3 regions of the Metapseudomonas otitidis genome follow, and region 3 is predicted to be linked to each of the others. Evidence: predicted binding sites of a transcription regulator. Region 3 holds the regulator's gene; each other region holds the start of a gene.

Region 1 (5,888 bases), 2.5 Mb from region 3:
CGGCATCTGCCGGGCTTTTTTATCAGTCGTTGCGCGAAGGCGACAGCAACTCGATCTTGTAGCCGTCCGGGTCCTCGACGAAGGCCAGGATGCTGGTGCCGTGCTTCATCGGCCCCGGCTCGCGGGTGACCTTGCCGCCACGGGCGCGGATGTCTTCGCAGGCCTTGTAGACGTCCGCCACTTCCAGGGCGATGTGGCCGTAGCCGGTGCCCAGTTCGTACTTGTCCACGCCCCAGTTGTGGGTCAGCTCGATCACGCTGTTGTGGGCCTCGTCGCCGTAGCCGACAAACGCCAGGGTGAACTGGCCGTCCGGGTAGTCCTTGCGACGCAGCAGGGTCATGCCCAGGACTTCGGTGTAGAAGGCGATGGATTTGTCCAGATCGCCGACGCGCAGCATGGTATGCAGCAGTCTCATCAGGGATTCCTCTTGTTGCCCGATCAGGGCTCATAAAAGCAGAACCCCGGCTCGTGGCCGGGGTTCCTTTTGGCACGGGGCGCTCAGCTTATCAGAACAGCTTGCGGCCCTTGCCGGCGGCGATGCGCATGCGCAGGGCGTTGAGCTTGATGAAGCCCGCCGCGTCCGCCTGGTTGTACGCGCCGCCATCTTCTTCGAAGGTGGCGATGTTGGCGTCGAACAGCGAGTCGTCGGACTTGCGGCCCACGACGATGACGTTGCCCTTGTACAGCTTCAGGCGTACCACACCGTTCACGTTGGCCTGGGAGGCGTCGATCATCTGCTGCAGCATCAGGCGCTCGGGGCTCCACCAGTAGCCGGTGTAGATGAGGCTGGCGTACTTGGGCATCAGCTCGTCTTTCAGGTGAGCCACTTCGCGGTCCAGGGTGATGGACTCGATGGCGCGGTGGGCCTTGAGCATGATGGTGCCGCCGGGGGTCTCGTAGCAGCCGCGGGACTTCATGCCGACGTAGCGGTTCTCGACGATATCGAGGCGGCCGATGCCGTTCTCGCCACCGATGCGGTTCAGCTCGGTCAGCACCTGGGCCGGGGTCATGTCCTTGCCGTCGATGGCGACGATGTCACCGGCGCGGTAGGTCAGCTCGATGTAGGTCGGGGTGTTCGGCGCGGCTTCCGGGGACTTGGTCCAGCGCCACATGTCCTCTTCGTGCTCGGTCCAGGTGTCTTCCAGCACGCCGCCCTCATAGGAGATGTGCAGCAGGTTGGCATCCATGGAGTACGGGGACTTCTTCTTGCCGTGGCGCTCAATCGGGATGCCGTGCTTCTCGGCGTAGTCCATCAGCTTCTCGCGGGACAGCAGGTCCCACTCACGCCAGGGGGCGATGACCTTGACGCCCGGCTTCAGCGCGTAGGCGCCCAGCTCGAAGCGGACCTGGTCGTTGCCCTTGCCGGTGGCACCGTGGGAGATGGCGTCGGCGCCGGTCTCGTTGGCGATCTCGATCAGGCGCTTGGCGATCAGCGGGCGGGCGATGGAAGTGCCCAGCAGGTACTCGCCTTCGTAGATGGTGTTGGCGCGGAACATCGGGAACACGAAGTCGCGGACGAACTCTTCGCGCAGGTCATCGATGTAGATTTCCTTGACGCCCATGGCCTGGGCCTTGGCACGGGCCGGCTCGACCTCCTCGCCCTGGCCGAGGTCGGCGGTGAAGGTCACCACTTCGCAGTTATAGGTATCTTGCAGCCACTTCAGGATCACCGAGGTGTCCAGGCCACCGGAATAAGCCAGGACAACCTTCTTCACGTCCGCCATGCCATCAACTCCACGGGGTTGTACGAAAACCGGGGATTCTACTGACCCTGGCGGCCAAATTACAGTGGCGCGACAGGCAATGACGACCAGGCGACAGATTCTTTCGATCCGGCGCCGCTCAGGAGGCGGACGCCGGCTTGGCAGGCGCCGGGCTGGCGGTCGGGGGCACGGCAGGCGCCGTGGAAGGTGCGGCAGGGGCCGTCGCCGGTGCCGGCTCGGCGGCCGGTGCGGCGGCTGGGGTTTCCGCCGGGGGTGCCTCCGGCTCCTTTGACAGGGCCACGGCGACCCGGCGGTTCTTCGCCCGGTTGGCCTCGTTGGTGTTGGGCACCAGCGGATAGCGCTCGCCGTGGAAGCGCATCACCATCTGCGACTCCGGCACGCCATTGGCCTTGAAGTAGTCGAACACCGCCAGCGCCCGGCGCCGCGACAGGTCGCGGTTGGTCAGGCGGTTGCCGGCGTTGTCGGAGTGGCCGTCGATCTCGATGTGGTTCACCGCCGGGTCGGCCTTCATGTAGTCGAGGACGATCTCCAGCTTGGCGCGGGCCATCGGGTCCAGCGCCACGCCGCCGCCGGGAAATCCCAGCTCCAGCTTCTTCACCTGGTCGAAGTTCACCGGCAGCAGCTTGGCGGTGCAGGCCAGGTAGTCGTTGTAGGCCTTGTTGAAATGCACCGGCAGCAGGCGCACCTCCAGGGCGTCCCCGCCCTGCTGGGTGCGGTGGCGCACCAGCGGGCTGCGCCCTTCCAGCAGGCCGGTGAGCAGGCGCCCGCCCTGCAGCTGGTTGCTGTTGAACGGCACTTCGCCGTTGCCCACCGCCACGGCGCCGAGGTTGATATCGCCACGCCCGGGCTGCCAGGGCGCCGCCGCTGCGAGCAAAGTCGCCTGGCCGCCGCCCATCCAGCGCTCGTTAGGCTTGAGGCGGAAGGTGACCTGCTCGCCGGCACGGCGGACGAACTCTCCGCTGCCGAAGTCGGTGATTGGCTGCGACAGGCGGCACTCGAACTTGTCCCCTTCCACCTTCCACTCCACCTTCTCCAGGCGGGTCTGGAAGGTGATGGCCATGGCCGGCAGGGCAATGAGGCTGAGCAGGGCGATGGGAAAAGCGCGCACGGCTGGCTCCGGGGAAAGACGTCAGGTTCACAAGGGCTATCGGTGCGAAGGCGGAAAACTTAAGCGCCGTTCGGCGCCCTCGGGCCTGACGCGCCGCCCGTGCCCCGGCCGGGCTTTTCCGGTAGCATGCACGCCGAGTTTCACCCGCCTGGAATCCCCCCATGTCCGACCGCCTGACCCTGCTGCGTCCCGACGACTGGCACATCCACCTGCGTGATGGCGCCGTGCTGGCCCACACCGTGGCCGATGCCGCGCGCACCTTCGGCCGCGCCATCATCATGCCCAACCTGGTGCCCCCGGTGCGCAACGCCGAGGAAGCCGACGCCTACCGCCAGCGCATCCTCGCCGCCCGTCCGGCCGGCAGCGGGTTCGAACCGCTGATGGTGCTGTACCTCACCGACCGCACCCGCCCCGAGGACATCCGCGCCGCCAAGGCCAGCGGTTTCGTCCACGCCGCCAAGCTCTACCCGGCAGGCGCCACCACCAACTCCGATTCCGGGGTGACGCGCATCGACGCCATCTTCCCGGTGCTGGAAGCCATGGCCGAAGTCGGCATGCTGCTGCTGGTGCACGGCGAAGTAACCCGCAGCGAGATCGACGTGTTCGACCGCGAGAAGGCCTTCATCGACGAGCACCTGGTGCGTGTCGTCGAGCGCTTCCCCACCCTGAAGGTGGTGTTCGAGCACATCACCACCGGTGACGCCGTGCAGTTCGTGCGCTCGGCCTCCAGCAACGTGGGCGCCACCATCACCGCCCACCACCTGCTGTACAACCGCAATCACATGCTGGTGGGCGGCATCCGCCCGCACTTCTATTGCCTGCCCATCCTCAAGCGCAACGTGCACCAGGAAGCCCTGCTGGACGCTGCCACCAGCGGCAGCCCGCAATTCTTCCTCGGCACCGACTCCGCGCCCCACGCCCAGCACGCCAAGGAAGCCGCTTGCGGCTGCGCCGGCTGCTACACCGCGTATGCGGCCATCGAGCTGTACGCCGAGGCCTTCGAGCAGCGCAACGCCCTGGACAAGCTGGAAGCCTTCGCCAGCCACCACGGCCCCGATTTCTACGGCCTGCCGCGCAACACCGACACCATCACCCTGGTACGCGAGGACTGGACCGCTCCGGCCACCCTGCCCCTGGGCGAGAACAGCGTGGTGCCCCTGCGCGCGGGCGAAACCCTGCGTTGGCGACTGCTGGAGGGCCAGGCGTGAGCGAGGAATTCTTCGACGACGAACTCGACGGCAGCCTGCCGTCCGGCCCGCGCCACCCGATGGCGGCACGCTTCCGTGGCTACCTGCCGGTGGTGGTGGACGTGGAGACCGGTGGTTTCAACTGCGCCACCGACGCCCTGCTGGAGATCGCGGCCACCACCATCTCGATGGATGAAGGCGGCTTCCTCTACCCGGACCACACGCACTTCTTCCGGGTCGAGCCCTTCGAGGGCGCCAACATCGAACAGGCCGCCCTGGAGTTCACCGGGATCAAGCTGGACCACCCGCTGCGCATGGCCGTGACCGAGGAACATGCCCTGGGCGAGATCTTCCGGGGCCTGCGCAAGTCCATCAAGGCACACGGCTGCAAGCGCGCCATCCTCGTGGGGCACAACAGCAGCTTCGACCTGGGCTTCCTGAATGCCGCCGTGAACCGCACCGGCATCAAGCGCAACCCCTTCCACCCCTTCTCCAGCTTCGACACCGCCACCCTGGCGGGCCTGGCCTACGGCCAGACGGTGCTGGCCAAGGCCTGCCAGGCCGCCGGCATCGAATTCGATGGCCGCGAGGCACACTCGGCACGCTACGACACCGAGAAGACCGCCGAGCTGTTCTGCGGCATCGTCAACCGCTGGAAGGAAATGGGCGGCTGGATCGACGACTGATCCCACCGCCACGAAAAAGGCCGCCCGTACCTGGTACGCGCGGCCTTTTTTGTCTTTCTGCGCTGCAGCAAAACGGGGGCCGAAGCCCCCGTTCACGTTTCCTGATCAGGCCCGCTCGGCCGGCTTGACCCTGAACCAGGCCGCATAGAGCGCCGGCAGGAACAGCAGGGTCAGCGCGGTGGCGACGATCAGGCCGCCCATGATAGCCACCGCCATGGGGCCGAAGAACACGCTGCGCGACAGCGGGATCATTGCCAGCACCGCCGCCAGGGCGGTGAGCACGATGGGCCGGAAACGGCGCACCGTGGCCTCGATGATGGCGTGCCAGCGGTCCAGGCCGGCGCTGATGTCCTGCTCGATCTGGTCCACGAGGATCACCGAGTTGCGCATGATCATCCCCGACAGGGCGATGGTGCCGAGCATCGCCACGAAGCCGAACGGCTGGCGGAACACCAGGAGGAACAGGGTCACGCCGATCAGCCCCAGGGGCGCGGTGAGGAACACCATGGCCGAGCGCGAGAAGCTCTTGAGCTGCAGCATCAGCAGCGTCAGCACCACCACGATGAACAGCGGCACACCAGCGTTGACCGACTTCTGCCCGCGCGCGGAGTCCTCCACCGTGCCGCCCACCTCCAGCAGGTAGCCGCTGGGCAGCTCGGCGCGGATCGGGTCGAGGGTCGGCTGGATCTGCGTCACCAGGCTGGCCGGCAGCGACTTGTCGTAGATGTCGGCGCGCACGGTGACCGTCGGCAGGCGGTTGCGGTGCCAGATGATGCCTTCCTCGAAGCCGTATTCCAGGGTCGCCACCTGGGACAGCGGCACACTGCGGCCGCTGTCGGTGGGCACCGCCAGGCTCGGCAGCAGGGCCAGCTCCTCGCGCTCACGCGGGGTGCCGCGCAGGAGGATGTCGATCAGCTCGTTGTCCTCGCGGTACTGGCTGACAGTGCTGCCGCTGAGGGAACTCTGCAGGAAGCGCGACAGGTCGGCGGTGCTCACGCCCAGGGCGCGGGCGCGGTCCTGGTCGATGTTCAGCCGCACCACCTTGCTCGGCTCCTCCCAGTCCAGGTGCACGTTCACCACGTGGGGGTTCTCGCGCACCTTGTCGGCCACCTTGCGGGCCAGGGCGCGGACCTCGTCGATGTGCTCGCCGGACACGCGGAACTGCACCGGGTAACCCACCGGC
Region 2 (5,888 bases), 230 kb from region 3:
GGGAAATTCGTCGAATTCTACGGCGACGGCCTGGCGGAACTGCCCCTGGCCGACCGCGCCACCCTGGCCAACATGGCGCCGGAATACGGGGCCACCTGCGGCTTCTTCCCGGTGGACGAGGTGACCCTCGGCTACCTGCGCCTGTCCGGCCGGCCCGAGGCCACCGTCAAGCTGGTGGAGGCCTACTGCAAGGCCCAGGGCCTGTGGCGCAATGCCGGCGACGAGCCGCTGTTCACCGACAGCCTGGCCCTGGACATGGGCACGGTGGAAGCCAGTCTGGCCGGCCCCAAGCGCCCGCAGGACCGCGTCCCGCTGACCCGCGTGGCCAAGACCTTCGATGACCTCCTCGCCCTGCAGCCCGCCCCGGCCGGCACCGGAGGCCAGGCCCAGCGCGGCACGGCCGAGTACCAGCACGAGGGCCGGAGCTACCGCCTGGAGGATGGCGCCGTGGTGATCGCCGCCATCACCTCCTGCACCAACACTTCCAACCCCAGCGTGATGATGGCGGCCGGGCTGCTGGCGAAGAAGGCCGTGGAGAAGGGCCTGGCGCGCAAGCCCTGGGTGAAGAGTTCCCTGGCCCCCGGCTCCAAGGTGGTGACCGAGTACTTCGCCGCCGCCGGGCTGACCCCGTACCTCGACACCCTGGGTTTCGACCTGGTGGGCTACGGCTGCACCACCTGCATCGGCAACTCCGGGCCGTTACTGGAACCCATCGAGCAGGCCATCCAGCAGGGCGACCTGACGGTGGCCTCGGTGCTCTCCGGCAACCGCAACTTCGAAGGCCGCGTGCACCCATTGGTGAAGACCAACTGGCTGGCCTCCCCGCCCCTGGTGGTCGCCTATGCCCTGGCCGGCAGCGTGCGCCTGGACCTCAGCCGCGAGCCCCTGGGCGAGGACCGCAACGGCCAGCCGGTGTACCTCAAGGACATCTGGCCCAGCCAGCAGGAGGTGGCCGAAGCCATCGCCAAGGTGGACACCGCGATGTTCCGCAAGGAATACGCCGAAGTCTTCACCGGCGACGAGACCTGGCAGGCGATCCAGGTGCCGGACGCCGACACATACGCCTGGCAAGCCGACTCCACCTACATCCAGCACCCGCCGTTCTTCGCCGACATCGGCGGCGAACCGCCCCGGGTGACGGACGTGCAGCGCGCCCGCATCCTCGCCTTGCTGGGAGATTCGGTGACCACCGACCACATCTCCCCCGCCGGCAACATCAAGGCCGACAGCCCGGCCGGGCGCTACCTGCGCGAGCACGGCGTGGAGCCGGCCGACTTCAACTCCTACGGCTCGCGCCGGGGCAACCACGAGGTGATGATGCGCGGCACCTTCGCCAACATCCGCATCCGCAACGAAATGCTGGGCGGCGAGGAAGGCGGCAACACCCTCCACGTGCCCAGCGGCGAGAAGCTGGCCATCTACGACGCCGCCATGCGCTACCAGGCCGAAGGCACGCCGCTGGTGATCATCGCCGGCAAGGAATACGGCACCGGCTCCTCCCGCGACTGGGCGGCCAAGGGCACCAACCTGCTGGGGGTCAAGGCGGTGATCGCCGAGAGCTTCGAGCGTATCCACCGCTCCAACCTGGTGGGCATGGGCGTGCTGCCGCTGCAGTTCACCGGCGGCATCGACCGCAAGCGCCTGGGCCTGACCGGGCGCGAGCGGATCGCCGTCCTCGGGCTCAGCGGCGTGGAGCTGCGCCCGCGCATGGACCTGACCCTGGAGATCACCCGCGAGGACGGCTCCCACGAGAATGTCGAGGTGCTCTGCCGCATCGACACCCTCAATGAAGTGGAGTACTTCAAGGCCGGCGGCATCCTCCACTACGTGCTGCGCCAGCTGCTCGCAGCCTGACCTGTAAGCGGCCCGGAGCCCCGCAAGGGCTCTGGGTCGCGGGCTGGCAGGAAACTTTCCCGACGGCGACACGACACAAACTGTTTACACTGCACGGCAAAAAATGGCTCAACTTTGGTTCACCAGAGCCGATACCCGCCTCAAGCCTTGCGGAAGAACAACATGAGAAACAACCAACCGGTTACCCAACGCGAAAGGACCTACCCCGCCGAGCAGCGCCTCATTTCGACCACGGACGGCAAGGGTGTCATCACCTACTGCAACCAGGCCTTCGTCGATATCAGCGGCTATTCCAGGGAGGAGCTGATCCACGCTCCGCACAACCTCGTCCGCCACCCGGACGTACCCCCCGCCGTGTTCGCCCACATGTGGGCCACCCTGAAGAAGGGCCGGCCGTGGATGGGCATCGTCAAGAACCGCTGCAAGAACGGCGACCACTACTGGGTCAACGCCTACGTCACGCCCATCTTCGAGGGCAGCCAGGTCACCGGCTACGAGTCGGTGCGGGTCAAGCCCACCGCCGAGCAGGTGCGCCGGGCCGAAGCGCTCTACGCACGGATCAACGCCGGCAAGTCCGCCATCCCCAGCCAGGACCGCTGGCTGCCGGTGCTGCAGGACTGGCTGCCGTTCATCCTCATCAGCCAGATCGGCTTCTTCATCGGTGCCTGGCTGACCTCCCACTGGGGCTTCCTGCTCGCGGCGCTGCTCTCCGTGCCCCTCGGGCTGATCGGCCTTGCCTGGCAAGGGCGCGGCATCAAGCGCCTGCTGCACCTGGCCGAGCAGACCACCTCCGACCCGCTGATCGCGCGGATGTACACCGACAGCCGGGGCGACCAGGCCCGCCTGGAGATGGCCCTGCTCAGCCAGGAGGCACGCCTCAAGACCTGCCTCACCCGCCTGCAGGACACCGCCGAGCACCTCACCGACCAGGCCCGCCAGGCCGATGCCCTGGCCCACAACAGCTCCGACGGGCTGGAGCGCCAGCGCCAGGAAACCGACCAGGCGGCCACCGCCGTCAACCAGATGGCCGCCACCACCCAGGAAGTTGCCTCCAACGTCCAGCGCACCGCCGACGCCACCCAGGAGGCCAACCGCCTCACCACCCAGGGCAGGCATGTCGCCGCCGAGACCCGCGCCGCCATCGAGCGCCTGTCGCAGTCGGTGATCGAGACCAGCGAGACCGTCGCCCGCCTGGCCCAGGACAGCAACGAGATCGGTGGCGTGGTGGACGTGATCAAGGGCATCGCCGACCAGACCAACCTGCTGGCCCTCAACGCCGCCATCGAGGCTGCCCGTGCCGGCGAGATGGGCCGGGGCTTCGCCGTGGTGGCCGACGAGGTGCGCTCCCTGGCGCAGCGCACCGCCGAGTCCACCGGGCAGATCCACCAGCTCATCGCCCAGTTGCAGAAGACCGCCGAGGAAACCGTGCGCACCATGGAGAACGGTCGTCGCCAGGCCGACGAAGGCGTCGAGCAGGTGCTGCAGGCCGACCAGGCCCTGGTGGGCATCAGCGAAGCCGTGGCCAACATCACCGCCATGACCGACCAGATCGCCGCCGCCACCGAGGAACAGAGCGCCGTGGCCGAAGAGATCAACGTGCGCATCGGCAGCATCGCCCAGCTCGCCGACCAGACCTCCGGCGAAGCCCAGCGCACCGCGCTGCTGAGCGAAGAGCTGGCCCACACCGCCCACGGCCAGTACTCCCTGGTGGACCGCTTCAACCGCTGAACCCCACCCGGTCGAAACGGAGCGCCCCAGGGCGCTCTTTTTCGTTGTGCCGCCCGCTCGCCGCCGCGCCTCCCTGACCCGTTCGACCGGCGCCGTACAGGTCTTTTCGCCGCAGATCCGCACCGGGTCGGGCCGCCGGCCTGAAGATTCCACTTGAACGTTCCCGCTTCGCCCCACTCACAGTTCGTATCCCGCTGCGCTCGCGTGGGCGCGGCAGTCTGACAAGGATGGGGAAACGGATGGCAACCCGAACGCCCACACTCGCGTTCTGCCTGGCGACGCTGGCACTGGCCGGCTGCGGCCAGGACACACCGCAGGAACACCTGCCCCGCGTACTGGTGCGCGAGGCCACCCGCACCGACTACGCCCCGCGCCCCAGCGTGGTGGGCGATATCCAGGCGCGGGTCGAGGCGCAGCAGGCCTTCCGCGTCGGCGGCAAGATCATCGAACGCCATGTCGACGTGGGCGACCGGGTGCAGGCCGGCCAGGTCCTGGCCCGCCTCGACCCGCAGGAGCTGCGCACCCAGGTGGACAACGCCCGCGCCGCCGTCGCGGCCGAGCAGGCGCGGCTGCGCCTGGCCGAGGTCGACTTCAGGCGCCAGGGCCAACTGCTGCCCAAGGGCTACACCAGCCGCAGCGAATACGACCGCGCCCAGGCCGAGCGCCGTGCCGCACAAAGCGCCCTGGACGCCGCCCTCGCCCAGCAGGCCTCCGCCGAGGATCAGCTCTCCTACACCGAACTCAAGGCCTCCACCGACGGCGTCATCACCCAGCGCAGCGGCGAGGTCGGCCAGGTGGTGCAGGCCACCCTGCCGATCTTCACCTTGGCCGGCGAAGGCGAGCGGGACGCCGTGTTCAACGTCTACGAATCGCTGTTCCAGGGCGACCAGGGCGATCAGCCGGTCAGCGTCCACCTGCTCTCCGACCCGACCGTGCAGGTCGAGGGCCGCATCCGCGAAGTCACCCCCACCGTCGACGACCGCAGCGGCACGCTGAAGGTGAAGGTCGGCCTCGACCGGGTCCCCGCCGCCATGGGCCTGGGCAGCGTGGTGGGAGCCGAGCTGCCGCAGGCCGCGCAGCCCCGCGTGGTGCTGCCCTGGTCGGCACTGTTCAAGCAGGGCCGGAACCCGGCGGTGTGGGTGCTGGACGACGAGGACCGCGCCCACCTGCAACCGGTGGGCCGGGTCAGCTACGCCCGCGAACGGGTGATCGTCGGCGAAGGCCTGGCCGCCGGGCAGCGGGTCGTGGTGGCGGGCGGCCAGATGCTGCACCCCGGGCAGAAGGTGGAAGTGGCCCGTGACGAACAGGCCGCCGAGCCGGTGGAGCACAGCGCCAGCGCCGAGCCCCGCACCCGGACGGAGGCCCGCCCATGAAGCCCTGGCTGCCAGCCCTTGCATTGGCCGCACTGGCCGGTTGCTCCCAGGAGGCGGACGAGGCCCCGGCGCCGCGCCCGGTGCTCTACGTCACCGTGCGCAGCGACGACGTCCACCAGGTCGGCCGCTTCGCCGGCAGCATCCAGGCCCGCTACGAGACGACCCTGGGCTTTCGCACCAACGGCCGCATCGCCGCACGCACCCTCAATGTCGGCGACAGCGTGGAAACCGGCACCCTGCTCGCCACCCTCGACCCCACCGACCAGCAGAACGCCCTGCTCAGTGCCCAGGGCGATGCCTCCCGCGCCGAGGCCGAGTGGATCGACGCCCAGGCCGACGAGCGCCGCCAGGCCGAACTGCTCACCCGTGGCGTAGGCGCCCAGGCCAACCTGGACCGCGCCCGCACCCGCCTGAAGACCAGCCGCGCCACCCTCGACCAGGCCAACTCGGCGGTGCGCCGAGCCCAGGACCAGCTGGGCTACACCGAGCTGCGCAGCGACATCGCCGGCGTCATCACCCAATGGCACGCCGAGGCCGGCCAGGTGGTGCAGGCCGGCCAGGAGGTGGTGACCCTGGTCCGCCCGGACGTGAAGGAAGCGGTGGTCGACCTGCCGGACGAACTGGTCCAGCGCCTGCCCGCCGACGCGCGCTTCGAGGTAAGCGCCCAGCTCGACCCGCAGGCGCGCACCACCGGCACGGTAAGGGAACTGGCGCCCCAAGCCGACGCCACCACCCGCACCCGGCGCCTGCGCCTGTCCCTGGACGAGGCCCCGCCCAGCTTCCACCTGGGCAGCACCGTCAGCGTGCTGCTCAGCAGCCCGGTCGCCCCGCGCACCCACCTGCCGGCCACGGCGCTGATCGGCGATACCCACGCCACCGGGCCGGCCCAGGTCTGGGTGCTGGACCCGCAGGCACGCCAGGTGCACCGCCGCA
Region 3 (5,888 bases):
GCGACTGTGGGGCAGAACTAACCGAGGTCACAGGCCATGCAGGTCAAACGTTTCTTCGCTGCGGATATGCGCCAGGCCATGAAACTGGTGCGGGACGAACTGGGCGCCGATGCTTCCATCATCGGCACCCGGCGCGTGGCCGGTGGTGTCGAGATCACGGCGGCACTCGACTACCCCATGCCTGCTCCGGCCCCCAGCAAGCCGAACCCGGCCTTGGAAGCGGAGCTGCGCCGCACCCAGGCGCGCATCGCCGAGGCCCATGCCGAGCTGTCCAATCGCGCCGCTCGCGCGGATGCCGGACGCAATCGCCAGCTGGTTCCGGATCGTTCCGAGCCTTCGCCGGAGGCCCTCGAGGCCGCCATGCGCCCGACCCGTCCCGCCGTGGCGCCGGCAGCCGTCGCGGCCGTTCCGGTCACCCCGGCTGCTGCGCCGATGGTCGACCAGCGCGCGCTGGATGCCATGCGTTTCGAGCTCAATGGGCTGCGCGAGCTGATCGAAGTCCAGCTTGGTTCCATCGCCTGGAGCCAGATGCAGAATCGTCGCCCGCAGCAGGCCAATCTGTGGCGTCGCCTGCAGCGGATGGGGCTGCCGGTGGAGCTGTCCCGTGTGCTACTGGAGCGCGTGAGCAGCGTCAAGGATCCGCGCCAGGCCTGGCGCATGGTGCTGGCCCACCTGGCCCACGCCATCCGTACCCCTGCCGAGGAGCCTCTGGAAGAGGGGGGCGTGATCGCCCTGGTCGGTCCCGCCGGCATGGGCAAGACCACCACCCTGGCCAAGCTGGCCGCCCGCTACGTGCTTAAGTACGGCGCCCAGCAGATCGCCCTGGTGAGCATGGACAGCTACCGGATCGGTGCCCAGGAACAGCTGAAGACCCTGGGCCGCATCCTCGGTGTGTCTGTCACTCACGTCGATCCGGGCCAGTCGCTGACCCAGGCTCTCGCCCCCCTCGCACGCAAGCGTGTGGTGCTGATTGATACGGCGGGGCTGCCGGCGAACGATCCGGCGCTTAAAATGCAGCTCGAGACACTGGCCAGTCGCAGCGTGAAAGCGCGCAATTTCCTCGTTTTGGCTGCAACCAGTCAAAGCCAGGTGCTGAAAGCGGCCTACCATAGTTACAAGCGGTGTGGCCTTTCGGGCTGCATCCTGACCAAGCTCGATGAAGCCGCGAGCCTGGGCGAAGTGTTGGGACTGGCTATCGGCCAGCATCTGCCGGTAGCCTATCTCGCTGATGGGCCTCGGATTCCGGATGATCTCCAGGTTCCGCGCAGTCACCAACTGGTGAGCCGTGCGGTGAGCCTTCAGGCACCGGAGGACCCCAGCGAGGAAGCCATGGCCGACCTGTTCGCAGGTCTGTACCAGGCGCCCACTCGCCAGGTTGGATAGAAACCCAGAGCCGCCCGGGATGGGTGGCGTGAATGCGCCAAGTGGCCCAGTCGACGTGAACAAGGTGTGTGATAAATGGGTAGTTTGCATCCCGTACAGGTGATTGCTGTAACCGGTGGCAAGGGCGGTGTCGGCAAGACCAACGTATCCGTGAACCTCTCGCTGGCGCTGGCCGACCTGGGGCGCCGCGTGATGCTGCTGGACGCCGACCTCGGCCTGGCCAACGTCGACGTGCTGCTCGGGCTGACGCCCAAGCGGACCCTGGCGGACGTGATCGCAGGCGAGTGCGACCTGCGTGACGTGCTGCTGCAAGGGCCGGGCGGCGTCCGCATCGTGCCAGCCGCTTCCGGCACGCAGAGCATGGTCCAGCTCTCGCCGATGCAGCATGCCGGCCTGATCCAGGCGTTCAGCGAGATCAGCGACAACCTGGACGTGCTGGTGATCGACACCGCCGCCGGCATCGGCGATGCGGTGGTCAGCTTCGTCCGTGCTGCGCAGGAAGTGATCGTGGTCGTCTGCGACGAGCCTACGTCCATTACCGACGCCTATGCGCTGATCAAGCTGCTCAACCGCGACTTCGGCATGAGCCGTTTCCGGGTCCTGGCCAATATGGCCCACAGCCCGCAGGAAGGTCGCAACCTCTTTGCTAAGCTGACCAAGGTGACCGATCGCTTCCTCGATGTGGCCTTGCAGTACGTCGGCGCCGTCCCCTACGACGAGTCCGTGCGCAAGGCGGTGCAGAAGCAGCGAGCGGTCTACGAAGCGTTCCCGCGTTCGAAATGTGCCCTGGCGTTCAAGGCGATTGCTCAGAAGGTCGACAGCTGGCCGTTACCGGCCAACCCCCGCGGCCACCTTGAGTTCTTCGTCGAGCGACTGGTGCAGCAACCCATCGCGGATTCGACCGTATGACACCACCCGCAAGTGGACTTCGCATGTACAACAAGGCTCAGGCCGGGGATTCCCAGCACCAGCTGATCGAGCGCTACGCGCCCCTGGTCAAGCGGATCGCCTACCACCTGCTGGCACGCTTGCCGGCGAACGTGCAGGTTGAAGACCTCATGCAGGCGGGGATGATCGGCCTGCTGGAAGCATCGAAGAAGTACGACTCCAGCAAGGGTGCGAGTTTCGAGACCTACGCCGGCATCCGCATCCGCGGGGCGATGCTCGACGAGGTCCGCAAGGGCGACTGGGCACCGCGCTCGGTCCACCGCAATACCCGGATGGTCAGCGACGCCATCCGCAAAGTCGAGGCAAGAACTGGACGTGACGCTAAAGATCAGGAGGTTGCGGCCGAACTTGGATTGAGTCTCGAAGATTACTACGGCATCCTGAGCGACACTTTGGGCAGCCGGCTGTTCAGCTTCGACGACCTTCTGGAAGGCGGGGAGCATGGCACGGCGCACGAAGATACCGGAGTCACCCATCTCGAACCTTCGAATGACCTGGAAGACGAGCGCTTCCAGGCGGCGCTGGCCGATGCCATCGCCAATCTGCCGGAACGAGAGCGCCTGGTGCTGGCGCTGTATTACGACGAAGAGCTGAATTTGAAGGAAATCGGTGAAGTGCTGGGAGTCAGTGAATCCCGAGTCAGCCAGTTGCACAGCCAGTGCGCCGCACGTCTGCGGGCCCGGCTGGGTGAGTGGCGTGCCTGAAGCACACCGGTTTTTCGATTGAACGACGCCCCCGTGACCCGGGGGCGTTCAGGACTGTACGGAGGTCGATTTGGACAAGAACATGAAAATCCTCATCGTGGACGATTTCTCTACGATGAGACGCATCATCAAGAACCTCCTGCGTGATTTGGGCTTCACCAACACCGCAGAGGCCGACGACGGCACAACCGCCTTGCCGATGCTGCACAGCGGCAATTTCGATTTCCTGGTCACCGACTGGAACATGCCCGGCATGACTGGCATCGACCTGCTGCGAGCCGTGCGCGCTGACGAGCGCCTGAAGCACCTGCCGGTGCTGATGGTGACTGCTGAAGCCAAGCGCGATCAGATCATCGAAGCCGCCCAGGCCGGCGTGAACGGGTACGTGGTCAAGCCGTTCACGGCCCAGGTGCTCAAAGAGAAGATTGAAAAGATCTTCGAGCGGGTCAACGGCTGATGCCAGTCGCGAGGACGCCATGGATAAAGATTCCCAGTCGGGAGACCTCGAGTCGACCCTGAAAAATCATGCACGCGAGCTGGTGGAAACCCTTGAAAAGGGCAACTTCGGCGATGCGGTGCAACTGATCCACGAACTGAACAAGGTTCGCGACCGCGGCCTCTATCAGGAAGTCGGCAAGCTCACCCGCGAGTTGCACAATGCGATCGTCAACTTCCAGATCGATCCGCATTTGCCCCACGCCAAGGAAATGTCCCAGATCGCCGATGCGACGGATCGTCTCTCCTACGTCGTGCACATGACGGAGAAGGCAGCCAACCGCACCATGGATCTGGTGGAGGAGAGCGCACCGCTGCTCAATGGCCTGGGCGATGAAGCCCAGAGCCTTTCCGAGGAGTGGGGGCGCTTCATGCGGCGCGAGATCGGCGCGGATGCGTTCCGGGAGTTGGCCAAGCGCATCGAATCGTTCCTGGCGCGCAGCCAGCGCGACACCGAGCAGCTATCCTCCCATATGAACGACATCCTGCTGGCACAGGACTATCAGGACCTGACCGGGCAAGTGATCAAACGCGTCACCCAGTTGGTGACCGAAGTTGAGCACAACCTGGTGAAACTGGTGCTGATGGCCAGTGATGTAGACCGTTTCGCAGGCATTCAACATGACCGCGAAGCGATGGTTGTCGAGAAAGAAAAACTAAAAGATCCATCTAGGGGTGAAGGTCCGCAGATCAATGCCGATAAGCGTGATGACGTCGTGGCCGATCAGGTCGACGTCGATGATCTGTTATCCAGCCTTGGTTTCTAGGGGAGCCGCCTAATGAGCTTCGACGCCGATGAAGAAATCCTCCAGGACTTCCTGGTAGAGGCCGGCGAAATACTGGAGCAATTGTCCGAGCAGCTCGTTGAGCTGGAGAGCCGTCCGGACGATATGGATCTGCTCAATGCCATTTTCCGGGGTTTCCACACGGTCAAGGGCGGAGCTGGTTTCCTCCAGCTAAACGCCCTTGTGGAATGCTGCCACATCGCCGAAAACGTGTTCGACATCCTCCGCAAGGGTGCGCGTCGAGTCGATGCCGAGCTGATGGACGTGGTGCTTCAGGCACTGGATACCGTCAACGAGATGTTCAGCCAGGTACGCGAGCGCTCCGAGCCGACGCCCGCCACGCCCGAGCTGCTGGCCGCATTGTCGCGCCTGGCAGAGCCTGCGGGTGCGTCCGAGCCTGAGCCTGTTGCTGAGGCTTTTGAACCTGAGCCCGAGCCCGAGCCGGAGGCCGAAGAGCCTGCCGCGCCGGCATCGGGCGACATCACCGACAGCGAGTTCGAGCAACTGCTGACGGCGCTGGACGAGCCTTCTGGTTCCGCTGCCGAACCCGCAGCCGGCAACGAAGCGGCCGCGTCGGATGAAATTACCGATGACGAGTTCGAAGCGCTGCTGGACCAGCTCCATGGCAAGGGCAAGTTCGTCGGCGATGCGGCGCCAGCTGCCAGTGCGCCCAAGGCGCCCGAGCCGGTTGCTGCCCCTTCTGCCTCGCCGGGCGGCGATGACATCACCGATGATGAGTTTGAAGCCCTGCTTGACCAGCTTCACGGCAAGGGCAAGTTCGTCGCCCCTGCTGTGGATGACACCGCACCGGCTGCTGTCGCGTCTGCGCCCGATACCGCAGCACCGGCTGCGCCGGGCGGCGACAACATCACCGATGACGAGTTCGAAGCCCTGCTGGACCAGCTCCATGGCAAGGGCAAGTTCGTCGCGGAGGCTCCTGCCTCGTCAGCCCCGGCCAAGCCGGCGGCACCTGCGAAGCCCGCTGCGGCACCCGCCAAGCCTGCGGCCACACCCGCCGCGAAAGCGACCGAGCCGGCGAAGCCTGCTGCCGCCAAGCCCGAACCTGCCAAGCCTGCGCCGGCAGCTGCCCGTCCGGCTGCGCCGACGGCTAACGGAGACAAGGCTGCTCCTGCGGCAGCCAGCGAAACGGAAACCACCGTACGGGTGGACACCGCTCGCCTGGACGAGATCATGAACATGGTGGGCGAGCTGGTACTGGTGCGTAACCGCCTGGTGCGTCTCGGTGCCAACAGCGGTGACGAGGCCATGGCCAAGGCCGTGTCGAACCTCGACGTGGTGACCGCCGACCTGCAGACCGCGGTGATGAAGACCCGCATGCAGCCCATCAAGAAGGTCTTCGGCCGCTTCCCGCGTCTCGTGCGCGACCTGGCCCGCAACCTGAAGAAAGAGATCAACCTCGAGCTGGTGGGGGAGGAGACCGACCTCGACAAGAACCTCGTCGAGGCGCTTGCCGACCCGCTGGTCCACCTGGTGCGCAACGCCGTGGACCACGGTATCGAGACGCCCGAGGAGCGCGAGGCCGCCGGCAAGGCACGTACCGGTCGCGTCGTGC

What was found. Region 3 encodes FliA, which starts transcription of late flagellar genes. Its sites were predicted from a motif close to CTAAAGTTTNNNNNNNNNNNGCCGNTAA; they were not measured.
Region 1: the regulator FliA is predicted to act here: its motif matches at 2,869-2,896, upstream of PotMrB4_RS07020 (flagellar protein MotY).
Region 2: the regulator FliA is predicted to act here: its motif matches at 1,962-1,989, upstream of PotMrB4_RS16995 (methyl-accepting chemotaxis protein).

The regions. Positions count from the first base shown of each region.
Region 1 covers NZ_AP022642.1:1,495,265-1,501,152, reverse strand. The annotation lists gene gloA (lactoylglutathione lyase) at 23-415, opposite strand; gene PotMrB4_RS07025 (argininosuccinate synthase) at 507-1,724, opposite strand; gene PotMrB4_RS07020 (flagellar protein MotY) at 1,843-2,832, opposite strand; gene pyrC (dihydroorotase) at 2,994-4,040, shown strand; gene rnt (ribonuclease T) at 4,037-4,705, shown strand; gene PotMrB4_RS07005 (efflux RND transporter permease subunit) at 4,811-5,888, opposite strand, start outside.
Region 2 covers NZ_AP022642.1:3,714,325-3,720,212, forward strand. The annotation lists gene acnA (aconitate hydratase AcnA) at 1-1,854, shown strand, start outside; gene PotMrB4_RS16995 (methyl-accepting chemotaxis protein) at 2,017-3,582, shown strand; gene PotMrB4_RS17000 (efflux RND transporter periplasmic adaptor subunit) at 3,822-4,955, shown strand; gene PotMrB4_RS17005 (efflux RND transporter periplasmic adaptor subunit) at 4,952-5,888, shown strand, end outside.
Region 3 covers NZ_AP022642.1:3,946,253-3,952,140, reverse strand. The annotation lists gene flhA (flagellar biosynthesis protein FlhA) at 1-21, shown strand, start outside; gene flhF (flagellar biosynthesis protein FlhF) at 37-1,383, shown strand; gene fleN (flagellar synthesis regulator FleN) at 1,459-2,292, shown strand; gene fliA (RNA polymerase sigma factor FliA) at 2,289-3,035, shown strand; gene PotMrB4_RS18115 (chemotaxis response regulator CheY) at 3,118-3,492, shown strand; gene PotMrB4_RS18110 (protein phosphatase CheZ) at 3,512-4,297, shown strand; gene PotMrB4_RS18105 (chemotaxis protein CheA) at 4,310-5,888, shown strand, end outside.